3 regions of the Sphingomonas sp. CFBP 13728 genome follow, and region 3 is predicted to be linked to each of the others. Evidence: predicted binding sites of a transcription regulator. Region 3 holds the regulator's gene; each other region holds the start of a gene.
The links. The regulator LexA, encoded in region 3, represses DNA repair genes until DNA is damaged. The targets are predictions, from matches to a motif close to GTTCCNCNCTTGTTCT.
Positions count from the first base shown of each region.

Region 1: a site for LexA is predicted at 1,155-1,170, ahead of radA (DNA repair protein RadA). Genes of this name have one in related genera too.
Region 2: a site for LexA is predicted at 1,040-1,055, ahead of IFT67_RS14225 (DNA recombination protein RmuC). Genes of this name have one in related genera too.

Region 1 covers NZ_JACYUS010000003.1:340,687-345,227, forward strand. Annotated here, with positions in the region: gene radA (DNA repair protein RadA) at 1-1,140, opposite strand, end outside; gene IFT67_RS14495 (glycosyltransferase family 4 protein) at 1,244-2,395, shown strand; gene IFT67_RS14500 (DUF2218 domain-containing protein) at 2,482-2,775, opposite strand; gene IFT67_RS14505 (PadR family transcriptional regulator) at 2,772-3,209, opposite strand; gene IFT67_RS14510 (replication-associated recombination protein A) at 3,667-4,541, shown strand, end outside.
Region 2 covers NZ_JACYUS010000003.1:287,632-292,172, forward strand. Annotated here, with positions in the region: gene IFT67_RS14225 (DNA recombination protein RmuC) at 1-805, opposite strand, end outside; gene def (peptide deformylase) at 1,229-1,753, opposite strand; gene recR (recombination mediator RecR) at 1,802-2,398, opposite strand; gene fmt (methionyl-tRNA formyltransferase) at 2,451-3,377, shown strand; gene truA (tRNA pseudouridine(38-40) synthase TruA) at 3,374-4,114, shown strand; gene IFT67_RS14250 (class I SAM-dependent RNA methyltransferase) at 4,184-4,541, opposite strand, start outside.
Region 3 covers NZ_JACYUS010000001.1:557,823-562,363, reverse strand. Annotated here, with positions in the region: gene lexA (transcriptional repressor LexA) at 671-1,345, opposite strand; gene IFT67_RS02270 (molybdopterin molybdotransferase MoeA) at 1,414-2,595, opposite strand; gene IFT67_RS02265 (energy transducer TonB) at 3,189-3,881, shown strand; gene moaC (cyclic pyranopterin monophosphate synthase MoaC) at 3,973-4,440, opposite strand; gene trpC (indole-3-glycerol phosphate synthase TrpC) at 4,437-4,541, opposite strand, start outside.

The DNA of each region.
Region 1 (4,541 bases), on a different contig from region 3:
CGAGATCAACGCCGCCGCCACTGCGAGGTCCGCCGCCGGGTCCTGCACCCGGTACCCGCCGGCGATGTTGAGATACACTTCGGCGTTGGAGAAACTCAGCCCGCACCGCGCTTCCAGCACGGCGAGGATCATCGCGAGACGCCCCGAATCCCAGCCGACCACAGCGCGCCTTGGTGTGGCCCCCGACGCCAATCGGACCGTCAACGCCTGGATCTCGACCAGTACCGGCCGTGTCCCCTCCAGCGCCGGGAACACCGTCGCCCCCGTCATCGCGTCGTCGCGGTGCGTCAGGAACAGCGACGACGGATTGCCGACCTCCGCCAGTCCTTCCGTCTGCATCGAGAAGACGCCGATCTCGTCGGTGCCGCCGAAGCGGTTCTTGATCGCGCGGAGGATGCGGTATTGGTGGCTGCGCTCGCCCTCGAACGACAGCACCGTGTCGACCATATGCTCGAGCACGCGGGGGCCAGCGATCGAGCCGTCCTTGGTGACGTGCCCAACCAACACGACGGCGGTGCCGCGCTCCTTGGCGAACCGGATCAGCTCCTGCGCCGACGCACGCACCTGGCTGACCGTGCCGGGCGCGCCCTCGATCAGGTCGGAGTGCATCGTCTGGATCGAATCGATCACCAGCATCGCGGGCGGCTTGGTCTGCAACGTCGTCAGGATGTCGCGCGTCGAGGTCGCCGCCGCCAACTGCACAGGCGCGTTGCCCAAGCCTAGCCGTCGCGCGCGCAGACGCACCTGATCCGCAGCCTCCTCTCCCGAAACATATGCGACCGACTGGCCGGCGAGCGCCATCTTCGCCGCCGCCTGCAACAGCAGCGTCGACTTGCCGATACCGGGATCGCCGCCGATCAGCGTCGCCGAACCCTCGACGAACCCGCCGCCCAGCGCACGATCGAGTTCGGCGATGCCGGTCGCCATCCGATCGGGCAGCTTGATCTCGGCATCGAGCCCGACGAGCTGGATCGCGCGGCCGCCGGTCTGAAGATTATGCTTCGAATGGAACGGAGTAGCGCCGGTGTTCGCCTCCTCGACCAGCGTATTCCACTCGCTGCAATCGGCGCATTGCCCCGCCCAGCGGTGCGACACCGATCCGCAGGCCTGACACACGTAACGCTTCTGGGGTTTCGCCATGCCACCGATGTACGAGAACGATACGGGAACATCAATGGCGCGCGCGTGCGACAAGTTGCGGATTTAGTGGCGCTTCGGGAAACCCGGCGTTATCCGCGCGACGATGCAAGCCACCGACCTGCGCATCGCCCTGTTCAGCGGCAACTATAATTACGTTCGCGATGGCGCAAACCAGGCGCTCAATCTGCTCGTCGGCCATCTGCTGGCGAAGGGCGCGACGGTGCGTGTCTATTCGCCGACCAATGCCAAGCCCGCCTTCCCGCCGACCGGCGATCTGGTCGCGGTGCCGTCGCTGCCGCTGCCGGCGGGGCGTGGCGAATACAAGATGGCGCGCGGGCTGCCGGCGGCGATCCGGCGCGATCTGGATGCGTTCGCGCCGAACATCGTCCATGTGTCGGCGCCCGATTTCCTTGGCCACCGCGCGATCAGCTACGGCCACCGCAACGGCATCGCGACGGTCGCATCGCTGCACACGCGGTTCGAGACGTATTTCCGCTACTACAAGATGGCGTTCTTCGAGCCGATCATGGTGAAGATCCTGACGCGCTTCTACAACCGCGTCGACGAAGTGCTGGTGCCCGGGCGCGGCATGGCGGAGATCGTCCGCGACTGGGGCGTGACGACGCCGACCGCGATCTGGTCGCGCGGCGTGAACCACGACCGTTTCACGCCGACGCGTCGCGATCTCGAGTGGCGGCGCGCGCGCGGCATTGCCGACGGAGAGGTCGCGGTCGGGTTTCTCGGGCGGCTGGTGAAGGAAAAGGGGCTCGACGTCTTCGCCGACGTGATCCGCGAGCTGGAACAGCGCGGCGTGCCACACAAGGTGCTGGTGATCGGCGAAGGACCCGCGCGCGACTGGTTCGCCGCGCGCGTGCCGGGTGCGGTATTTGCAGGGTTCCAGTCGGGCGACGATCTGGGACGCGCGGTCGCGTCGATGGACGTGTTCTTCAATCCGAGCGTAACCGAAACGTTCGGCAACGTGACGCTTGAGGCGATGGCGGCGGGCGTGCCCGTCGTCGCCGCCCGCGCATCGGGTGCGGTCGGACTGGTCGATGACGGCGTCACGGGATTTCTCGTGCCGCCGACCGATATCGCCGGGTATGCGGATGCGATCGGCCGGATCGTCTCGGAGCCGGGGCTGCGCGAGACGATGGGCTGGGCCGGGCATGACAAGGCTGCCGGGTATCTTTGGGATACGATCAACCAGTCGGTACTGGATACGTATCTCGAGGTGATGGCGCGGCGGGGAGGCTAGCTCCGCCCGGGCTCCGTCATCCTGGGCTCGACCCAGGATCCAGAGTTATTGACGCTGACGCCCGTGGCTCTGGATCCTGACTTTCGTCAGGATGACGAGGTCCAGTCGAACGTCAACGGCGCCTCGCGGAAAGCGAACCGGTCGAGGTGGCTCGATACCACCCCACGCATCCGCTCGACGTCCTCTGCCTCCGGCACGGTCAGCGCGACGTCGAGCGTTTCGCTGTCCGCACGCATCTCGAGCACGGCGCCGTTGGGGAAGGCGATGCGGCCCTCTTCTTCCGAGAAGGTGACCTCCATCTTGTGGCTCCAGTGCTTGGCGAGCTGCTGGAGATACTTGCTGGCCGAATGCGTCGGCACCCTCGCGACCGAGACGCTCACTTGAGCCGCTCGATCTTCTGCGCCGCCTCGTCGAGCAACGCCGCGACTTCGTGCAGCGTATCCTCGTTGACGTCCTCGCGCATCAGCCGGTGCTGGAGCACCTGCCGAAGATTGCCCATCGCCCGCCTGATCGGCGCGCCATCGGTCCGCTCGGACTCGGCACCGACCGCCGCAAGCCTAGCGAACAAGCCGTCCACCACGGCGGTATTTTCGGTCAGGATGGCCTGCCCCTCGGCCGTCACGGCGAAGCGCTTCTTTGCACCTTCCGATTTCTGTTCCTCGATCAGGCCCATGTCGTCGAGCGTGCTCAACGTCGGGTATACGACGCCAGGGCTAGGCGCATAGGCGCCACCCGAAAGCCCTTCGACTTCGCGGATCAAGTCATAACCGTGACGCGGGGCATCGGCGATAAGCTTTAGCAAAACCAGTTTCATCTCGCCGCCATCGAACAGCCGTCGACCACGACCACGAGGGCCGCCACCACGCTTCCAAGCTGAATGCTCGTCACCATGATCGCGAGGACCATGCCCATGACCATGGGCGCCGGCTCGCGGGCCACCCGTCCAAGCTCCATATCCCATACCAAAACGCATTTGAGTGTTCTCCGATATATCTTCATTCATGGCTTGCGATATATCGCAGACTGTTTCTGGTTCAAGGGGTACGTCAAAAAGATTCGCCTTTCTCTCGTTCGTCATCCCCGCGGAGGCGGGGACCCAGACCCTCGGACCGGGCGAGCGTGCATAGCCGTCAGCCAATATGGATCCCCGCCTTCGCGGGGATGACGACCCGGTGATGATGACGATCGGATGACGAGGTGCGTGAGGTTGACCAGCGCGCTGGGACTCCGGACGGATGGGCAAACCGCCCCCCCGCCCCTATCTTCCCCCCATGGCCGATCTCTTCGCGGGCTTCGAACCCGCCGCCCCCACCGAAACGCATCCCGAAAACGCGCCGCTCGCCGACCGCTTGCGTCCGCGCACGCTAAGCGAGGTGGTCGGGCAGGATCACATCACCGGCCCCGAAGGCGCGATCGGCAGGATGGTGTCGGCCGGGCGATTGTCCTCGATCATCCTGTGGGGCCCGCCCGGCACCGGCAAGACGACGATCGCGCGGCTGCTCGCCGATGCCGTCGACCTGCGGTTCGTCGCGATCTCGGCAGTGTTCTCCGGCGTCGCGGACCTCAAGAAATCGTTCGCCGAGGCGCGCGAGCACGCCAAGATCGGCAAGCGCACCTTGTTGTTCGTGGACGAGATCCACCGCTTCAACCGCGCACAGCAGGACGGTTTCTTGCCGTACGTCGAGGACGGCACAGTGACCCTGGTCGGCGCGACCACCGAGAATCCGTCGTTCGAACTCAACGCCGCGTTGCTCAGCCGCGCGCAGGTGCTGATCCTCGAACGGCTTGGCCGCGGTGCGCTCGAACAACTGCTCGACCGCGCCGAGACGGAGATGGCGCGCCCCCTGCCCCTCACCCCGCCCGCCAAGGATGCGCTGATCGCCAGCGCCGACGGCGACGGCCGGTTCCTGCTCAATCAGGCGGAGACGTTGTTCTCGGTGAACCTCCCCGAACCGCTCGATCCCGCTGGCCTGTCGAACTTTCTGCAACGTCGCGTCGCGGTGTACGACAAGGATCGCGAGGGGCATTACAACCTCATCTCCGCGCTTCACAAATCGATCCGCGGGTCGGATCCGCAGGCCGCGCTCTATTACCTCGCGCGGATGCTGACCGCCGGCGAGGAACCGCTGTTCCTGCTCCGTCGCCT
Region 2 (4,541 bases), on a different contig from region 3:
TCGCGTCGGGACGCAGGCGGGCGCCGTCGTCGCCTACCGCGACCGAGACCTCGGTCTGGAAGTCGGTGTGCTCGCTGAGCCCGCAGGTTTCGAGGACATTCTTCAGCTGCTGCTCGCCCCAGCGGCCGCGCGATTTCGGGGCGTTGCGGAGCGAGTTGACGAGTTTGGCGGCTTCGGTGGAGACCTTTTCCTGGCCGAGGCGCATCTGTTCGATCTGCCCCTTGAGGTCGCCAAATGCGTCGCGGCGCTCGGCCTCGACCTTTGCGACGCCCTCTTCGTAGCGTTGCAGGCGGTCGCTGACGGGTTGCAGCATCGACTTGAGGTTCAGGCCGGCGGACTCTTCGGACTGGCGGAAGCGGGCGTCGGCGCGTTCGAGGAAGGTCTTCTGCGCGTCGCTGAGCAGCTTGTTGGCGACGTCGCCGAACTGGGCGGCCATGACGTCCTTCGCCTCGCGGAGTTCGAGCAGGCGCGCTTCGAACGCCTCGCCTTGCGCCTTGAGCGTGGCGATTTCGGTGCGGGCGGCGTCTCGGTCGGCGCGGATCGTGGCTAGGTCGAGGCGCAAGCGATCGGTGTCGGTGGCGCGCTCGGCGTTCTGTGCTCGGAGCGTCGCGAGATCCTGCATCGCGGCGTTGCGTTCGCGTTCGACCGCGTCGCGCGCGGTGCGGATGAGGTCGGCGTCGGCGACTTTGGTTTGGGCGACGGCGAGTTCGCTGGCTAGGGTGGCGGCTCGGCGGGAGGCCAGGAGCCAGCCGAGGAGGATGCCGGCGGCTAGCGCGAGGACGGCGATGATGGCGAACTCAGCCACTTTGCGCGGCCGAAACTGGAGTGAAGTATAGGAAGTGCAGACGCTGGCGCAGCATTTCCTTGGGAGGAGATGGGGGCGTTAGCGGGCGGGTTTGGGGGGCGAATGGGGACGTCATGCTTGGAACATACGTCGAACGGTTGATGTAGGACAATCGGAATATTGTTTTGCCGCGGAGGCGGGAGTCTAGGGTTACTGAAGGTGGTGATTGTGGTCCTGGGCCCCCGCCTTCGCGGGGGAACTAGAGGAGGGCTTCCATATCCTCGCGGAATAGCACCACCCCGGCGGAGGCCGGCGCCCAATTGGATAGGTCGCAGTAACGAAGGACTGCGCTCAGTCGGCGACGTCCCCCAATTGGGCCCCGGCCTTCGCCGGGGTGGTAACTTGCTAGGCGCGCGGGTGGCTAAACAATCGCAACACCTCCCCTCACCCCAGCTTGCGTTGCTTCGCCAGCTTCTTCAGCACCATGTCGCGCTTGAGGCGGCTGATGTGGTCGATGAACAGCACGCCATCGAGGTGGTCGATCTCGTGCTGCATGCAGGTCGACAGCAGGCCGTCGAAATCTTCCTCATGCGCCGCACCGGTCTCGTCGAGCCACTTCACGCGGCACCGCGCCGGGCGTGCGACTTCCGCATATTGCTCCGGGATCGAGAGGCAGCCCTCGTTGTAGGTGGAGACCTCGTCGCTGACCGACAGGATCTCGGCGTTGATGTACGCCTTGGGGTTCTTGATCGGCTTGTCGTCCTCGTCCTTCTCCTCTTGGAGATCGATGACGAGGACGCGCTTCTGCACGCCGACCTGGGTCGCGGCGAGGCCGATGCCGTTGAAGTCGTACATCGTCTCGATCATGTCGGCGACGAGCGTGCGGGTGGAGTCGTCAACCGTCTCCACCGGCTCGGCGACGAGGCGCAGGCGGGGATCGGGGACTTCGAGAACGGTCATGACGGTCATAGCGCGTCCGCTAAGGTACGCGTGGGCATCACGTCAAGCCGATGGGCGTCAAGCCATTGGCCTTCTGGCCCTTAGTGCCTGCGCCAGCGTGCCCTCGTCGAGATAGTCGAGTTCGCCACCGACCGGCAGGCCGTGCGCGAGCTGCGTGACGCGGACGGGGAAGCGTTCGATGCGCTCGGCGATGTAGTGCGCGGTGGTCTGGCCTTCGAGCGTGGCGTTCATCGCGAGGACGACTTCGTCGATGCCGCCGGCTTCGATGCGGCGGACAAGGCTGTCGATGCTGAGGTCCTCGGGCCGGATGCCTTCGAGTGCGGACAGGCGACCGCCGAGGACGTGGAAGCGGCCGGGGAACAGGCGAGAGCGATCTAACGCCCAAAGGTCGGCGACTTCCTCGACGACGCACAACGAGCGCTGGTCGCGGCGCGGGTCGGCACAGATCGCACACGGGTTGGTGGTGTCGACGTTGCCGCAGGTCGAGCAGTTCTCCAGCCGCTCGTCGACTGCGGTCAGAGCCTCGCGCAACGGCCCCAGCGCCGCGTCGCGCTTCTTGAGCAGATGAAGCACGGCGCGACGTGCGGACCGGGGGCCGAGGCCGGGGAGCCGGGCCAGCGCCTGCGTCAGCGCCTCGATCTCGGGGGATGCCATCTGGAACAGATAGGGGGTTGCGCGGCTCCCCGCCAGCGTGTTCGAGAGGGCCATGCGGATCATCTTCATGGGAACGCCGGACTTCGCAGTGCCGGTGCTGGAGGCCCTCGTCGCGGCGGGGCATGACGTGGTGGCGGCGTATTGCCAGCCCGCGCGGCCGGGCGGGCGGCGTGGGCGCGAGCTGGTGCCGTCGCCGGTGCAGGTCCGAGCAGAGGCGCTGGGCATCGAGGTGCGGACGCCGGTGTCGTTCAAGGCGTCTTTGCCGGAGGGGCTGGAGGCTCGCGAGGCGTTTGCGGCATTGGGCGCGGATGTTACGGTGGTCGCGGCCTATGGTCTTATTCTGCCGCGCGCGGTGCTGGAGGCGCCTCGGTTCGGGTGCCTGAACGTGCATGGGTCGTTGTTGCCGCGGTGGCGCGGGGCGGCGCCGGTGCAGCGCGCTATCCTCGCGGGCGATGCCGAGACGGGTGTCGGGATCATGCAGATGGAGGCGGGTCTGGATACCGGGCCGGTAAGGCTCGAGGGACGGACGCCGATCGTCGGCAAGACCGCGGGGGATCTGACGTCCGAACTCTCGGCGATGGGGGCTCGGTTGATGGTCGAGGTACTGGGCGATCTCGACGCCTACCCTGCCCGGCCGCAGCCCGAGGAGGGCGTCACCTACGCCGCCAAGATCGACAAGGCGGAGGCGCGGATCGATTTCGAGCGGTCGGCGGTCGAGGTCGAGCGACTGGTGCGGGCGATGAACCCGGCGCCGGGGGCGTGGTTCGAGGTTGCTGGCGAGCGGGTGAAGGTGCTGGCGGCGGACGTGTTGCCGTTCTCGTTTCTCGGGTGCGAGGGGCTGACGGTCAACGCGGAGCTGACGATCGGGTGCGGTGACGGGGCGATCCGGCCGACCTTGGTGCAGCGGGCGGGGCGCGGCGTGACCTCGGCCACGGAATTGCTGCGCGGGTTTCCGATCCGCTCGGGGACTCAGCTTTGACGCGGTTCGCGTTGACGGTGGAGTTCGACGGGCGGCCGTTCATGGGCTGGCAGCGGCAGAAGCATGGGCCGAGCGTGCAGGCGGCACTGGAGGCCGCCGTGCTCAAGATGACCGGCGAGACCGTATCCGTACAGGCCGCGGGGCGGACCGATGCGGGCGTCCACGCGATGGCGATGCGCGCGCATGTCGACATCGCGAAGCCGCTCGCGGCGTTTCGGTTGATGGAGGGGCTGAACGCGCTGGTGAAGCCCGCGCCGGTGTCGGTGCTGGCGTGCGAGGTGGTCGACGACGATTGGCATGCGCGGTTTTCGTGTGTCGGGCGGTCGTACGAGTACCGGATCGTCAACCGGCGCTCGCCGCTGACGTTCGAGGCGGGGCTGGCTTGGCAGGTGCCTCAGTTGCTGGATGCGGACGCGATGGCGGAGGCTGCGGGGGCGCTGGTCGGGCGGCATGACTTTACGACGTTTCGATCGGCGCATTGCCAGGCGGATAGTCCGGTGCGGACTTTGGACCGGCTCGAGGTGGTGCGGGAGGGGGAGCGGCTGTTCGTTTACGCGGCGGCGCGGTCGTTCCTGCATCATCAGGTGCGGTCTATGGTCGGGTGCCTGGCGCTGGTGGGTATGGGGCGTTGGGCGGTTGGCGACGTGGCGGCGGCGCTCGCGGCGAAGGATCGGGCGATGCTGGGCCTGAATGCGCCGCCTGATGGGTTGTTCTTTGTTGCGGCCGTCTACCCTTAAGCTTGTGTCCCCGCGAAGGCGGGGACCCAGTCTGGGCCCCCGCCTTCGCGGGGGAACACGCTTCTTCGGTTAGCGGACGAACTTCGCGGCCAGCTCGACATGCGTCGACCAGCGGAACTGGCCGACCGGCTGGACCCAGTCGATCCGCCAGCCGGCGTCGCACAGCTCCTTCGCATCGCGCGCGAAGCTGGCCGGGTTGCACGAGACATAGGCGATCACCGGCGTCTTGCACTCCGCCAGCGCAGTCGCCTGTTCGCGCGCGCCGGAGCGGGGTGGATCGATCACCACCGCGTCGAAGCGGTCGAGTTCGGCGACCGTCAGCGGGCGGCGATAGAGATCGCGGTGCTCCGGGTAGACCGGACGTTGCGTGCGGTGCGCGGCGGCCTTGAGCGAGCCGAGCGCGTCGCGTGCGCCTTCGGCCGCGTAG
Region 3 (4,541 bases):
GGCATGACCTGATAAACCGCGGCCATTTTAATAAACGAGAGTGTCATGTCGGCTTCCTCTGTGCCTGGGGAGGACGGTAGGCTGGTCCAGACACAACAGCTTTGCGCCTTTACGTGAGCACAATCATCCGTAGCCGCGGGCGATTTTAGTCAGATGAATGTTCACGCGGAGACGCGGAGCCGCGGAGAAATTTTGCAGCGCAGAGTAAATTTGGCGAGTGGTTGTCTGGGTCTCATTCCGATGGCATTTGGAACAGCGGCGTTCTTCTCGGAGCGGAACACCTCTGCGTCTCTGCGCCTCTGCGCGAACCAATCTTCTGTTGCGCTGAGGGTTGTCGACGAGATATTCGCGCAAAGGCGCGGAGGCACAGAGATTATAGATTTGGGCCGCAAGCGCCGTTTTGCAATGAAATGTGGAATCGTCTTCCGAATGCCATGTCGCATTGAAAATAGACGCCCACGCGACTCACGGCATTGTGTGAAGACTGTATCAAAACACTTGCGCTATCTTCAACGCTCTTGCTCAAGTTGCCGGGCTTGTTGAACAATTCTATTGCCCGGTAACCGACGCAATGAGGAATCCGTCCTGCCGATCGGCATCCTGCCTCGCCGGTGCGACCGGAGAACAACGCCGGCACACCGGGCAGCCACATCGGCTACCCCTCCGCGGCTTAGTCGTAGCGGCGGAGGATGCCGGAGAGTTTGCCTTGGACGCGGACTTGGGCGGGGGCGTAGCGTTGGGGGTCGTAGGCTCGGTTTGCCGGGTCGAGGCGGACCATGGCGCCTTCGCGGCGGAAGTATTTGAGGGTGGCTTCGCTGTCTTCGATCAGCGCTACGACGATCTCGCCGTCTCGTGCAGTTTCGGTGCGGCGGATCAGGGCGTAGTCGCCGTCGAGAATGCCGGCTTCGACCATCGAGTCGCCCGAGACTTCGAGGGCGTAGTGTTCGCCGGTGCCGAGCAGCGCGGCCGGGACGGCGAGCATGGTGCTGCCTTCGAACGCTTCGATCGGGACGCCGGCGGCGATGCGGCCGTGGAGGGGGATCTCGATGACGTCGTTGGCGGGTTGCGGGGTCGCGGCGGCGGGCGCGGCCTTGACGTTCGACGGCTTGGACGGCGTCTTCTTTTCCGGGCGCTCGGGCATGCGCAGCACCTCGAGCGCGCGGGCGCGGTTGGGCAGGCGGCGGATGAAGTTGCGCTCCTCGAGCGCGCTGATCAGACGGTGGACGCCCGACTTCGACTTGAGGTCGAGGGCGTCCTTCATCTCCTCGAACGACGGCGAGACGCCGGTATCGTTGAGGCGATCGTTGATGAAGCAGACGAGTTCGTGCTGCTTGCGCGTGAGCATGGCGGTTCTCCGTCCGGAACAGACTGGGAACTTCTATGGAACATAATTAACGCCGTCAAGCGTCCGTATCACGCGATCACGAGGATTTCCGCCGATTCGCCTGTCTTTGCAACCGGTGCGTTGCCGGGGCGGACGATGAGGCAGGTCGAGCGGGCCAGTGTCAGGAGCATCGAGCTGTCCTGGATCGTCGAGGCATAGGCTTTGCCGTCGCGCAGTTCGGCGCGGAGATAGTCGGTGCGGGCGTTGTTCGCAGGCAGGTCTTCGCCGAGCAGTGCATGGGTTGACTGGGGGAGCGGATCGCATGCGCCGGCCATGTGCGCGACGACGGGTTTGACGAACAACGTCGCGGTGACGAACGCGGAGACCGGGTTGCCGGGGAGGCCGAGCACCATCATCTCGCCGATCCGGCCGGCCATCATCGGCTTGCCGGGGCGCAGCGCGATCCGCCAGAAATCGATCGTACCGCCGGCGGCTTCGATCGCCGGGCGGACGAGGTCGTGGTCGCCGACCGACGCGCCGCCGGTGGTGACGAGCAGGTCTGCCTGCACGCTGGCGAAGGCTTCGCGGAGGACTTCGAGATTGTCGGGGAGGATGCCGAGATCGATGATATCGACGGGCATGTCAGCGAGCATCGCGGCGAGCATGATGCCGTTCGATTCGGGGAGCGCGACGCCGTCGGTGGTCGAGCCGGGGGGGACGAGTTCGTCGCCGGTGGCGGCGACGGCGACGCGAACGCGGCGGTTGACGGTGAGGCTGCCGTGGCCTCCGGTCGCGGCGACGGCGATGCGCGCGGGGCTGAGGCGGTCGCCGGCGGCGATCAGGCGGATGCCTGTGGAGAAATCGAGCCCCTTGCGGCGGGTGTTGCGGCCGAGTGTCGGGGGGCCTTCGCCGGCTAGGATCAGGGTCTTGCCGTCACGCTCGGCTTCTTCCTGGACCATGACGGTGTCGGCGCCTTCGGGCATGGCGGCGCCGGTGAAGATGCGGGTGGCTTGGCCGGGGGCGACTGTTCCGGTGAACGGGCGGCCGGCGGCGCTTTCGCCGATGACTTTCCAGGGGCCGGGGAGGTCTGTGTAACGGATCGCGTAGCCGTCCATCGCGGAGAGGTCGGCGGCGGGCTGCGTGCGGCGGGCGAGGATGTCCTCGGCGGCCCAGCGGCCGGCGGCTTCGCGTAGCGTCACGGTCTCGTGGCCGACGCGGGGGGCCATGGCGAAGAGGCGGGTCTGGGCTTCGGCGACGGGGACTAGGGTCATGCTAAGGCTCTGTCTTTGGGCGGTTCTGAAAAGTGAAGTATAGGAAGTGTAGACGCTGGGAGCGTTTTGGCGGTTGGCGCTTTTGGGGTGTTGTATGGGGAAGCGCGGGGCGTGGGGGTAGGTTCCGTGCTCTGCCATGGGTTTGGTGTGTAGGACAGGCGTTGTTGGCTTAGCGCGGCGCGGCGAGCTTAGCCGCTGGCGCCGTCTGGGCGGGTAGATATCGAACGTTAGCTACCGCCTTCTTGTTCTCCCGCGAAGGCGGGAGCCCAGACTGGGTCCCCGCCTTCGCGGGGAAACAAGGGTTGGGCGGATGGTTGTCGCTATAATGTTGGCCTTCCCAATTGGGCCCCGGCCTTCGCCGGGGTGGTGTTAGTTCGCGGGGGTGGTGCCAGTTCGCTGGCGTGGTGCTGGGAGGTTGGCGCCGCTGCTTTCTTCCGGGGCGGTAAGTGGATGCGGGTGATGGCCTTCGCGTCCTTCGTACCTCTGGCCAGCGCGGGTTCATCCGGTGTGGGGCTTTGTTTGGGGGAAAGAGACACCAGATCAGTATGATGACACGCAATCAGCCTCGGGCGAGAGACAGGATCGGGGCGGCGGTGGGCGCGGTCCTGTTGCCGGGGGTGCTGGGCTATGCGCTGCTCAACGGGCTGGTGGTGACGATGCCGGCGGCGGTGACCGATGCGTTGAAGGTGTTCGATGCGGCGCCGCCTCCGCCGCCGCCGCCCGAGGAGAAGGTGAGGCCTCGGCCTTCGCCTAGCCGCAAGCCGGAAGGGGCTGCGTCGCCGCCTAATTTGAAGTCGAAGGCTACCGAGGTGGTGGCGCCGCCGCCGGTGGTGCCGATCGTCGTGCCGCCGCCTGTCGTCGTTGCGGAGAAGGCTGGGGTGGGGGCGCAGGCGACGGCGGGGGCTTCGGATATTCGCGGGCCGGGGACCGGGAGTGGCGGGATTGGTAATGGCACCGGCAGCGGTGGGTATGGCGATGGCGACGGCGGCGGGGGCGAGGAGACGCCGCCGCGGTGGCGTAAGGGGCGGTTGAAGGATTCGGACTATCCGCGCGAGGCGGCCGAGACGGGGATCCGGGGGCGGGTCTCGGTTCGGTATCTTGTGCAGACCGATGGGCGCGTGTCGCGGTGCCGGGTGACCAGATCGAGCGGGAGCCGGGAGTTGGATGCGCTGACGTGCCGGTTGATCGAGGAGCGGTTTCGGTATGACCCTTCGCTCGATGCGGCGGGGCGGCCGGTGGAGTCTACGATCGTGGAGGATCATGAGTGGGCTATGGGTGGGGATTGAGACCCTGAATTGACGGCAAACTGCTTGGCTTGCCCTCACCCTCGCCGCCTTTGGCGTCTTTCCCTCTCCCCTTTGGGGAGAGGGTTTTGTTTTAGGCGGTCCAGTTGCCGGATTTTCCGCCGGACTTTGCGCGGACGCGGATGTCGGTGAGGACCATCGTCTTGTCGATCGCTTTGGCCATGTCGTAGATCGTCAGGAGCGTGACCGTGGCGGCGGTGAGCGCTTCCATTTCGACGCCGGTCTTGCCTTCGGTCGAGGCGGTGGCGGTGGCGGTTACGCCGGTTTCGTCGACGACGAGGTCGATTTCCACCTTGGTGAGCGGGAGCGGGTGGCAGAGGGGGATGAGGTCGCTGGTGCGCTTGGCGGCCATGATGCCGGCGACGCGCGCGACGGCGAGCACGTCGCCCTTTTTCGCGGTGCCGGCGCCGATCGCCGCGGCGGCTTCGGCGGACATGGTGATGCGGCCGGAGGCGATGGCTTCGCGGGCGGTGACCGCCTTGCCGCCGACGTCGACCATCCTTGCCGCGCCGGCTTCGTCGATGTGGGTCAGGCCGGTCATCCGACGAGCGCCCGAGTAGCGGCTTCGACGTCGGCCTGGCGCATGAGCGCTTCGCCGATCAGGAAGCAGTGGATGTCGTGCGCGGCCATCGCGTCGAGTTC